Regions from separate parts of the Methylobacterium endophyticum genome, predicted to be linked through region 1. Evidence: riboswitches for the same ligand, from Rfam matches in the RefSeq annotation. Region 1 holds a riboswitch; each other region holds the start of a gene.

Region 1 (3,266 bases):
CTCGTTGGAGGTGAAGGTCGCGTTGGTGGCGATCAGGTTCCTGAAGTCGTTGCGGTAGTAGGTCGCGCCGACGAGGATTCGATCCCCCAGCGGCTGCTCGATGCCGGCATCGTAGCCGAGGCTCTCCTCCGGCTTCAGGTTCGGGTTGGCGAAGAAGTTGAAGGCCGGGAAGCTCTGGTAGAGCTGGCTCAGCGTCGGTGCCTTGAAGCCGGTGCCGACGCTGCCCTTGATGCGCGTGTCGGTGAAGGGAAGGATGTAGCTCGGCGCCACGCGGAAGGTGGTGGCCGGGCCGAACGCGTCGTTCTCGTCGTGGCGGATATTGGCGACGAGCGCCGCCCGCTCGAAGGGCGTGAGCTGTGCCTCCGCGTATCCCGCGGTGTTGCCGTTCTTCGCCTTGAGGTTGCCGCTGCCGAACGGGTTCGGATCGGCGGTGGACAGGCTCTCGTCGTCCCGCTGCGCGCCGAACAGCACGAGGTTGCCGGGGGAGAGCTGGTAGTCGCCGCGATACTCGTAGCGGGTGCGCTCGCCGAGCCCGGTGGTCGGCAGCGGGTTGAAGGGGTCGTAGGCGTTCGAGACCTGGCGGTTGAACAGGTTCGAGTAGTTGACCGCGAAGAGGTTGTGGAAGCCGGCGAACGGCGTCCACTCGGCCTCGTTGCGGGAGAAGACCTGCTGCACGTCGGCTTGGCCCCGCAGGCCGCCGATCGTGACGGGGAAGGTGTTGTAGTCGTCGGTCGAGATCAGTAGCTTCGAGTTGACGAAGCGCGTGATGGAGTTGACGCGGAAGCTGTCGGTGAACTGGTAGCCGAACCGCGCCGAGACGGTTTCGTTGTCGTAATAGTTCGGGTGGATCGCCGTGCCGGGCGCGAGCAGATAGCCGGGCGTCACCGGGGTCGCGGCGGCCCGCAGGTGCTGCACCGACACCGAATAATCGAACCCGTCCTGCGCGCCGCTGATCCGGCCGCTCTGGTTGAAGGTGCCGAACGAGCCGCCCTCGACCCGCAGGCTCGCCTTGGCTGGCCCTTCGCCGCGCTTCGTCGTGAAGGAGACCACGCCGCCGATGGCGTCCGAGCCGTAGAGCCCGCTCTGGGGCCCGCGCAGCACCTCGATGCGCGACAGATCCTCGGTCAGGAGCTGGCCGAAATCGAAGGAGCCGTTGGGATTCGAGGGATCGGTGGCGTCGATGCCGTCGATCAGCACCTTCACATGGTTCGAGTTCGCGCCTCGAATGAACACCGAGGTCTGGCCGCCGGGCCCGCCGGTCTGCACGACGTTGAGGCCGGGCACCTGCTGGAGCGCATCGGGAGCGGTGCGGCGCTGCTGGGCCTCCAGGGTCTCGGCGGTGAGCACGGTGACGCTCGATCCGGTGAGCGCGATCGGGGTCGGCACGCCTGTGGCGCTCACGGAAAGCTCGGAGAGCGAGACCGCCGCCGCGGTCCCGAGGGGCGTCGCCGCGAAGGGGGCCGCGCTCTGCTGCGCGAGAGCGGGACACGAGAGCAGCAGGCAGGTGCCCGCGCAGGACAGCGCCAGCGCTCGCGGGAGCGCGGATCGAGAGGGAGAAATCACGGACAACGAGCCTCGGGCAACGGCAGTGGCACGTCACCGCGAACGAGGCCGGACCACACGGGATGCACGACGGCAGCCGGGCGCTTCGACACCCGCCAGGACACCCCGCCCGACGCGTTTCGCGTGTGACCACGACTGACGGCAGGTCTCCTGGCTCGCGGGTCGCTGCCCTCTCACCGTCTTCCCGGACGAGGCTCGTCCAGTGACACGGGTGGCGGAGGGCTCGCCGCTTACAGTTGCGGGGGCAGCCGCGGCATCGGAGCAAAACCCCTCACCGCGTTCCCTTTTGATCCTCTCGCGAGGAACCGTCGCCCTCACGGTAGGAGGCGGCCGCCCCCCGAGTCAACGCGGCCGCCGCGATCCGGCGCGGATGTGCCCGAGCGGTCACATCCGGCGGGCGGTCCCGACGATCACCCTGCGCGACAGGCCGCGATCCGGTGATGGAGCCCGTTCTCGGAGAGCGACCGCACGAGGTCGGCCATGTCGGCGTCGACGGCGGCCGCGCTCTCGATCTGAGGGGTCATGGCCTCCTCCAGGGGCCCCGGCGGGACCGTTGCCTCCACCCTGCCGCCGCTCGCCAGCTCCGTTCAGCTGTCGTCGGCGGCCGTTCGAGGCGGGACACCGTTTCGTAGCCCGTCCCGGCCTTCGACCTCGGGCTGGTGGCGCGCGCGCTCGGCTCGGTGCCGTCCCGTGCCCCCCGGTCATCACCTTGCGGTGGATCAATGCGCCGCGCCCGGCCCGGTCCATCCTCGGCGCCGGACGGGAGCCGGCCGGATGGCGGGCTGTGCCGTCCGCTTCCCCGGAGGAGGCTTCCATGCCGGTCGACACGGGCGCGGGCGAGAGGCTTGCCCACGCGTGCCATCACAAGCGTCAGGCGGAGAGCTGCGGCGAGTGCGGCGCGCGGCTGGCCGGAATCTGTTCCGTGCTGACGCCGGCCGAACTCGGCGATCTGGAGGCGCTGAGCCAGCACCTCACCCTCGACAAGGGCCAGACCCTGTTCGGGCAGGACGAGCCGGCCTGTTCGGTCTTCAACGTCATCGAGGGGACGCTGCGCCTCGTCCGCCTGCTCCCGGACGGCCGGCGTCAGGTCATGGGCTTCGCGCTGCCGGGGGACTTCCTGGGCCTCGTCCCGCAGGTGCGCCACCCGGTCTCCGCCGAGGCGCTCGGCCCGGTGCGGACCTGCCGCTTCGGCCGCCAGGACTTCGCCGCCCTGGTCGAGTCGAAGCCCCATCTGCTCAGGAGCCTGTACGAGCGGGCCGGCTACGAGCTGGCGCTCGCGCAGGACCAGATGCTTCTCCTCGGGCGCCGCACGGCCGAGGAGAAGGTGGCGGCGTTCCTGCTGTCGCTGCGGGCCCGCTTCGCGCGTGCCGGGCACAGCTCCGTCACGGTCGAGCTGCCGATGGGCCGGCAGGACATGGCCGACCATCTCGGGCTGACCATGGAGACGGTGAGCCGGATGCTGTCCCGGCTCGACCGCGCCGATACCCTGCTGCTCGTGCCGGGGGGCGTGCGCCTACTCGACCTCGACCGGCTGGAAGCCCTCGCCGCCGGCTGAGGGCCCTCAGCTCTCCAGCGATTTCAGGTAGGCGATGATCGCCTCCGCCTCGTCCGGGTCGAACCTGAACTCTGGCATCGAGGGATGGCCCGTGCGGATGCCCTCGGTCAGCGCCTCCTCGAGATTCTCGACGGGATAGCGCTCGTGG
Region 2 (3,266 bases), on a different contig from region 1:
GAGGTCGGCGAGATCCTGCGCCAGGAGCCGGACATCCGCTTCTGGGCGCTCCGCGAGGGCGGCCAGCGCGACCTCGCCCTCATCATTGCCGGGCCCGACAAGGCGGTGGTGGCCGATGTCGCGGCGCGTCTCCAGCGCGAGGCGGCCGGCGTGCCCCATCTCGTCAACGTCATCTCGACGGCGCCCCTCGACCGCACCGAGATCCGCATCACGCCGAAAGCCGGCGTCGCCGCCGATCTCGGTGTCTCGACGGACCTGATCGCGGAGACGGTCCGCGTCGGCACCATCGGCGACATCGGCGCCAACCTCGCCAAGTTCAACGCGCGCGACCGGCAGGTGCCGATCCGGGTGCAACTGCCGGAGAGCATGCGCGGGCATCTCTCCGAGATCGAGACCATGAAGGTCCCGGTGAAGGGGGGCGCCGCCGTGCCGCTCTCCACCGTCGCCGACCTCACCCTCGGCCAGGGCCCCACCGCCATCGACCGCTACGACCGCTCCGTGCGCGTCGCCATCGAGGCGGATATGCGGGGCTCGGACGCGCTGGGTTCGCTCATCGCCAGCGTGATGGCCCTGCCGGCTGCCAGGAACCTGCCCCCCGGCGTCACCATCAGCCAGACGGGCGATGCCGAGGTGATGGGCGAGGTCTTCGAGGGCTTCGCGCTCGCCATCGGCGCCGGGCTGATGATGGTCACGGGCGTGCTGGTGCTGCTCTTCGGCAACTTCCTCCAGCCGATGACGATCCTGTTCTCGCTGCCGCTCTCCATCGGCGGCGCCATCCTCGGCCTGCTGATCTTCAACAAGCCGATCTCGATGCCCGTCGTCATCGGCATCCTCATGCTCATGGGCGTGGTGACGAAGAACGCGATCATGCTGGTCGACTTCGCCGTGGAGGAGATGCGCGCCGGCGTCGACCGGGCCACGGCAATCGTGGATGCCGGCCGCAAACGCGCGCGGCCCATCGTGATGACCACCATCGCCATGGCCGCCGGCATGGTGCCCTCCGCCATGGCGCTCGGCATCGGCGGCGAGTTCCGCGCGCCCATGGCGATCGCGGTGATCGGCGGGCTGATCGTCTCGACGGGCCTGTCGCTGCTTTTCGTGCCGGCCTTCTTCGTGCTGATGGACGACCTCTCGCGCCTGTTCGTGCGGCTCTTTTCGCGCTTCGTCGGTGCCCGCGACGAGCCGGACGGCGAGCCGGATTTCACGCGCGTCGGCGATCCGGCCAATGACGAGCATCCCCCCGCCTATCGGCCGCCCCGCGTCGCGGCGGAGTAGGGAGCCGCCGGGGCGCGTGTTTCCCGATTGTGCTCGGCGCGCCACAACCCACGGCCGCGTGCTCGGGCCGATTGACGCGGCCGCCACCCGCCTCCTACCGTGAGGGCGACGGTTCCTCGCGAGAGGATCAAAAGGGAACGCGGTGAGGGGTTTTGCCCCGATGCCGCGGCTGCCCCCGCAACTGTAAGCGGCGAGCCCTCCGCCACCCGTGTCACTGGACGAGCCTCGTCCGGGAAGACGGTGAGAGGGCAGCGACCCGCGAGCCAGGAGACCTGCCGTCAGTCGTGGTCACACGCGAAACGCGTCGGGCGGGGTGTCCTGGCGGGTGTCGAAGCGCCCGGCTGCCTGCGTGCATCCCGTGTGATCCGGCCTCGTTCGCGGTGACGTGCCACTGCCGTTGCCCGAGGCCCATCCCGTGTCCCGCCTTTCGAACCTGTCGCACAGCGCGAGCCTGTGCGCGCTCTGCCTGCTCCTCCCCGCCGCCGCCCAGGCCGAGCCGGCCCAGGACGGCGTCGTCCTCGACCAGCTCTCCGTCGAGGGCCGTGGCGGCGGCGTCAGCCTCACCCGCGCCGATCCGGTCGGGCTCAACCTGCGCACCCCCGACCGGGGCGCGAGCCGCCTCGGCCTGACGCCGCTGGAGACCCCGGCCAGCGTCGACGTGATCGCCGGCGAGACCGCGCGGCTGCGCGGCCAGAACACCGTGCAGGAGGCCGTCACCGAGAACGCCACCGGCATCACCACCATCGCCGCTCCCGGCAACGGCAACGGCGCCTTTGCGAGCCGGGGCTTCGCCGGGCCGAACTCGATCCAGCAGCTCTACGACGGCACCCGCCTGTTCGTGGGCGCCGGCACCGTCACCTTCCCCTTCGACACCTGGAACATCGAGCGGATCGAGGTGCTGCGCGGGCCGGCCTCCGTGCTCTACGGGGACGGCGCCATCGGCGGCGTCGTCAACGTCGTGACCAAGAAGCCGAGCTTCATCCCCATCAACGCAGCGCGCGCCGCCATCGGCTCGGACGGCACCGCGCGGCTCGCCTTCGATTCCGGCGGCCCCATCGGCGAATCCATCGCCTATCGTCTCAATGTCAGCGGCAACCGCTCGGATGGCTGGATGCGGCCGGAGGGCGATTTCCGCAACCTCGCGGTCTCCGGCGCGCTGCTGCTCCAGGCGACCCCCGACCTCGCCTTCACCCTCTCGCACGATCTCGGCTACCAGGAGCCGGCCCGCTACTGGGGCTCGCCGCTGGTCGAGGGGCGCATCCTGAATGCGCTGCGCTTCAACAACTACAATGTCCGCGACGCCAAGGTGACATGGGCCGACAACTGGACCCAGCTCAAGGCCGAGTGGACGCCCACTGCCGATGTCACCATCCGCAACACCGCCTACCGCTTGCAGAGCCGACGCCACTGGCTCGACGTGGAGCAATACGCCTTCAATCGCGGCACGGGGCTGATCGACCGCTCGGACTATCTCGAGATCTACCACCAGCAGGAGCAGATCGGGAACCGCTTCGACGCGACCGTCAAGGGCAACGTCTTCGGCCTGCGCAACGAGTTCTCGGCCGGCTTCGACGTGAACCATGTCGATTTCCGCCACACCAACAACTTCTATTTCGATACCAGCACCAGCGTGCCGGCGATGGGCTACGATCCCGGCCTGTTTCCGCAGAACGGGCGCGCGATTCCGGCCTACGCGACGCAGACCAACCAGGCCTCCGTCTTCGCCGAGGACCGGCTGATCCTCACCGACCGGCTCTCCTTCCTCACGGGCGTGCGCTTCGACGCCTCGAATCTTCAGCGCAACAACCTCCAGACGGGCGCCGCCTTCGAGAAGTCGTTCCAGGGGCTAGGCTACCGCTTCGGGTTGGTCTTCGCCGCGACGCCCGATACCTCGCTCTACGTGCAATACGCCACCGCGACCGATCCGGTGGGCAGCCTGATCTCGCTGTCGCAATCGCTGTCGACCTTCAAGCTCTCGACCGGGCGTCAGG
Region 3 (3,266 bases), on a different contig from region 1:
TTGGGCAGGGCGAGGCCGGAGGTCTCGATGAGGATGTGCTCGGGCGGCTCGGCCCGGTCGAGCAGGCTCGTCAGGGCCGGCACGAAGTCGTCGGCGACGGTGCAGCAGATGCAGCCGTTGGGCAATTCGACGATGGACTCCTCGGTGCAGCCCTCGACCCCGCAGGCGGCGAGGAAGGATTTGTCGAAGCCGACATCGCCGAACTCGTTGACGAGGATGGCGATGCGGCGCCCGCCGGCATTCTCGAGCAGATGGCGCACCAGCGTCGTCTTGCCGGCTCCGAGGAAGCCGGTGACGATGGTGCAGGGGATCTTGGCGAGAAGGGTCATTCGGCGGCCTCGGGCATGGGCTGCGGGAGGGGCGGGACGCGGGCGACGACGCCCGACTTGAAGGCTTGCGGCCGGGCCTTCCAGGGCACGATCCCGTCCGGCGTGTCGGCATAGAGGCCGATCCCGTCGAGGATCGTCGCGGCGGAGGTGGCCGGGTCGAGATCGCCGTAGACGTAGGTCCAGCGGCCGGGGGAGGCGACGGCCACGGTGCAGGCGCGCTTGCAGACGGAGAGGCACTCCACCGGCTCGATGCGGATGCCGGCGGCGGGACGCTCCGCCAGCGCCTCGCTCAGGGACGACAGCAGCCTCGCCCCGGCCCTCGGCTCGGAGGCGTCGCCCTCCGCGCGGCAGGTGGTGCAGACATAGAGGGTGACGGGATCAGGCACGGGCGGTCTCACCCGTCGCCGCGCCGAACCGCCGCCAGGTCCAGCCGAAGCCGAGGCCGATCGCCGCCCAGAACACGAAGGAGACCGCCAGCGAGCGGGCTGCGAACTGCGCCGCGAGCCCTGCCGGGAGGGCGGATGCCGTTTCAGCCGCCTCCGGCGCGCCGGCGACGTGCGGCGCCACGATCAGCACGAGCCCGCCGAGGATGGTGATGGGCACGCGCCGGATCAGGATGAGATAGAGCCCCATGGCGGTGGAGAGAGCGGTCATCGCCCACCATGCCTGGCGGGCGGCGAGGGGCGCCGCCTCGCTGCCGGGCAGTTCCGGCGGCAGGCCGAGCGCCGGCGCGAGCGCCACGGCGAGGAAGCCGGCGACGGCGAAGGCGAGCCCGCGCTCCGGCGTCGGCTCGCGGCCGATGGCGACCATCGCGGCGCCGAGCAGCAGCGCGTAGCCCACCGCCCCGACCAGGGTGGCGAGGCCGGTGAAGGCCATGCGCGGCAGGCCGGGCGCGGGTTGCCATTCGGGCTTCGCATCGGCGGGGGCCTGAGCGTGCCCGTGGTCGTGGACCGGGATGACGAGATTCGCGTGGACGATGGCGCGCGAGGGCACAGCCGCATGCGCACCCGTCTCGTAGCGCTCGGCGGCGATGATGAGGGGGGATGTCAGCGCGAGCTGAAGACCCGTCGCGACGACGGCCGCGAAGAAGCCGGCGGCGAGCGCCGCCGACAGAAGCCGGACGATCATGGGAAACCTGCCTGAGGGGAGCGCGTGCGCTCAGTGGCAGGGAAAGTTCTGGGTATGCCGGAAGTCGTGCGCCGCGTTGTGCAGCACGGAGGCCGGCGAGAAGCCCGCCATGAACACCAGCCCGAACCCGAACAGGGCGGCCATGGCGACGGCGGCGAGGCGCTCGCCGGTGCGGGTCTCGATGCGGCCGAGGGTCTGGACGGTGCTGGTCATGTCGAACGTCTCCCGCCGCCCCGCCGGCGGCATCGGTTGTGGAACGCGGGCGACGGCAGGTCTCCTGGCTCGCGGATCGCCGCGCCTGCCGCCTTCCCGGACGCTTCCGGTGGGTGTTGGCAGGAGCTAGCCGCTCACAGTTGCGGGGGCAGCCGCGGAATCCGGGATCGCTCCCGTCACCGCATTCCCTTTTCACCCCGTTGCCGGGGCACCGTCCTCATCGCTTGTAACCTGTCGCCGCGATGCGCACAACGCGGGAAGGGCCGGCCCTTTGACCGGGGCGGCGGCTTTCGGGCAAAGGAGCCGGATGCCTTCCCCCGCTCCCCGGATGACCCTGGTGCTCGGCGGCGCCCGCTCCGGCAAGAGCCGGCACGCCGAGGCGCTGATCGAGGCCCGTCCGGCGCCCTGGCTCTACCTCGCCACCGCCCAGGCCTATGACGACGAGATGCGCGAGCGCATCGCGATCCACCGTGAGCGCCGGTCCGGCGGCTGGATCACGCAGGACGTGCCCCTCCGCCTCCCCGAGGCGGTCTCCGCCGCGCGCGGTCCGGTGCTGGTCGACTGCCTGACCCTCTGGCTCACGAACCTGATCCTGTCGGAGGCCGACGTTCCGGCGGCGTCGCGGGCGCTCGTAGCGGCTTGCGCGGAGGCGCCCGGCCCGCTCGTGCTCGTCGGCAACGAGGTGGGTCTCGGGATCGTGCCCGACAACGCCCTCGCCCGCCGCTTCCGCGACGAGGCGGGGCGGCTCCACCAGGCCCTCGCCGCCGCCGCCGACGCGGTGATCTTCATGGTGGCGGGCCTGCCGATGACCGTGAAGGAGCCCCGATGAGCGAAGATCGAGTTCGGGATGAAGACCGCCATCGCGCCAAGATGGAGAAGCGCAAGGCCGCTCAGGACGCCGAGGTCGCGGGCAAGACCATCGAGAAGGGCCTGCTCATCGTCAACACGGGCCCCGGCAAGGGCAAGACCACGGCATCCCTCGGGCTGATGCTGCGGGCGCTGGGGCGCGGCTGGTGGGTCGCCTGCGTGCAGTTCATCAAGGGCGGCTGGGACACGGGTGAGAGGCATGCCCTCGAACGCTTCGGCACCCAGGTCTCCTGGCACACGCTCGGCGAGGGCTTCACCTGGGAGACGCAGGACAAGGCCCGCGACATCGCCGCCTGCGAGGAGGCCTGGGCCAAGGCCCGCGAGCTCATGGCCGACGAGAGCATCCGGCTCATCGTGCTGGACGAGCTCAACATCGCGCTCCGCTACGGCTATCTCGACCTCGACGCCGTGGTCGCGACCCTCTCCGCCCGGCGGCCGGACCTGCATGTCGTCGTCACCGGCCGAAACGCCAAGCCGGCGCTGATCGAGGCGGCCGATCTCGTCACCGAGATGGGCAACGTGAAGCACCACTTCTCCGCCGGGGTGAAGGCGCAGGAGGGGATCGAGTTTTGACGAGGCGCGTCCGCCGGATCAGGCGCTCCTCCCTCCCCCCTCTGCGGGGGAGGGTGGCCCTCGCGTCGGCGAGGGTCGGGAGAGGGGAGCGCCCTCTCCGGAAAGGTCGCTCCCCTCATCCGACCCGCTTCGCGGGCCACCTTCTCCCGCGAGGGG

The links. A riboswitch is a leader RNA that binds a small molecule or an ion and turns the genes downstream of it on or off. The one in region 1 is predicted to bind cobalamin.
Region 2: another riboswitch for cobalamin. It lies ahead of ACP56T_RS15550 (TonB-dependent receptor); the one in region 1 lies ahead of ACP56T_RS07655 (TonB-dependent receptor plug domain-containing protein).
Region 3: another riboswitch for cobalamin. It lies ahead of ACP56T_RS14190 (CbtB domain-containing protein); the one in region 1 lies ahead of ACP56T_RS07655 (TonB-dependent receptor plug domain-containing protein).

The regions. Positions count from the first base shown of each region.
Region 1 is NZ_JBNHES010000005.1:62,762-66,027, reverse strand. Features, by position in the region: gene ACP56T_RS07655 (TonB-dependent receptor plug domain-containing protein) at 1-1,563, opposite strand, end outside; cobalamin riboswitch at 1,687-1,888, opposite strand; gene ACP56T_RS07650 (Crp/Fnr family transcriptional regulator) at 2,378-3,118, shown strand; gene ACP56T_RS07645 (c-type cytochrome) at 3,125-3,266, opposite strand, start outside.
Region 2 is NZ_JBNHES010000014.1:31,547-34,812, reverse strand. Features, by position in the region: gene ACP56T_RS15555 (efflux RND transporter permease subunit) at 1-1,275, shown strand, start outside; cobalamin riboswitch at 1,368-1,569, shown strand; gene ACP56T_RS15550 (TonB-dependent receptor) at 1,691-3,266, shown strand, end outside.
Region 3 is NZ_JBNHES010000012.1:45,607-48,872, reverse strand. Features, by position in the region: gene cobW (cobalamin biosynthesis protein CobW) at 1-329, opposite strand, end outside; gene ACP56T_RS14200 (DUF1636 family protein) at 326-715, opposite strand; gene ACP56T_RS14195 (CbtA family protein) at 708-1,457, opposite strand; gene ACP56T_RS14190 (CbtB domain-containing protein) at 1,488-1,670, opposite strand; cobalamin riboswitch at 1,708-1,901, opposite strand; gene cobU (bifunctional adenosylcobinamide kinase/adenosylcobinamide-phosphate guanylyltransferase) at 1,978-2,499, shown strand; gene cobO (cob(I)yrinic acid a,c-diamide adenosyltransferase) at 2,496-3,110, shown strand.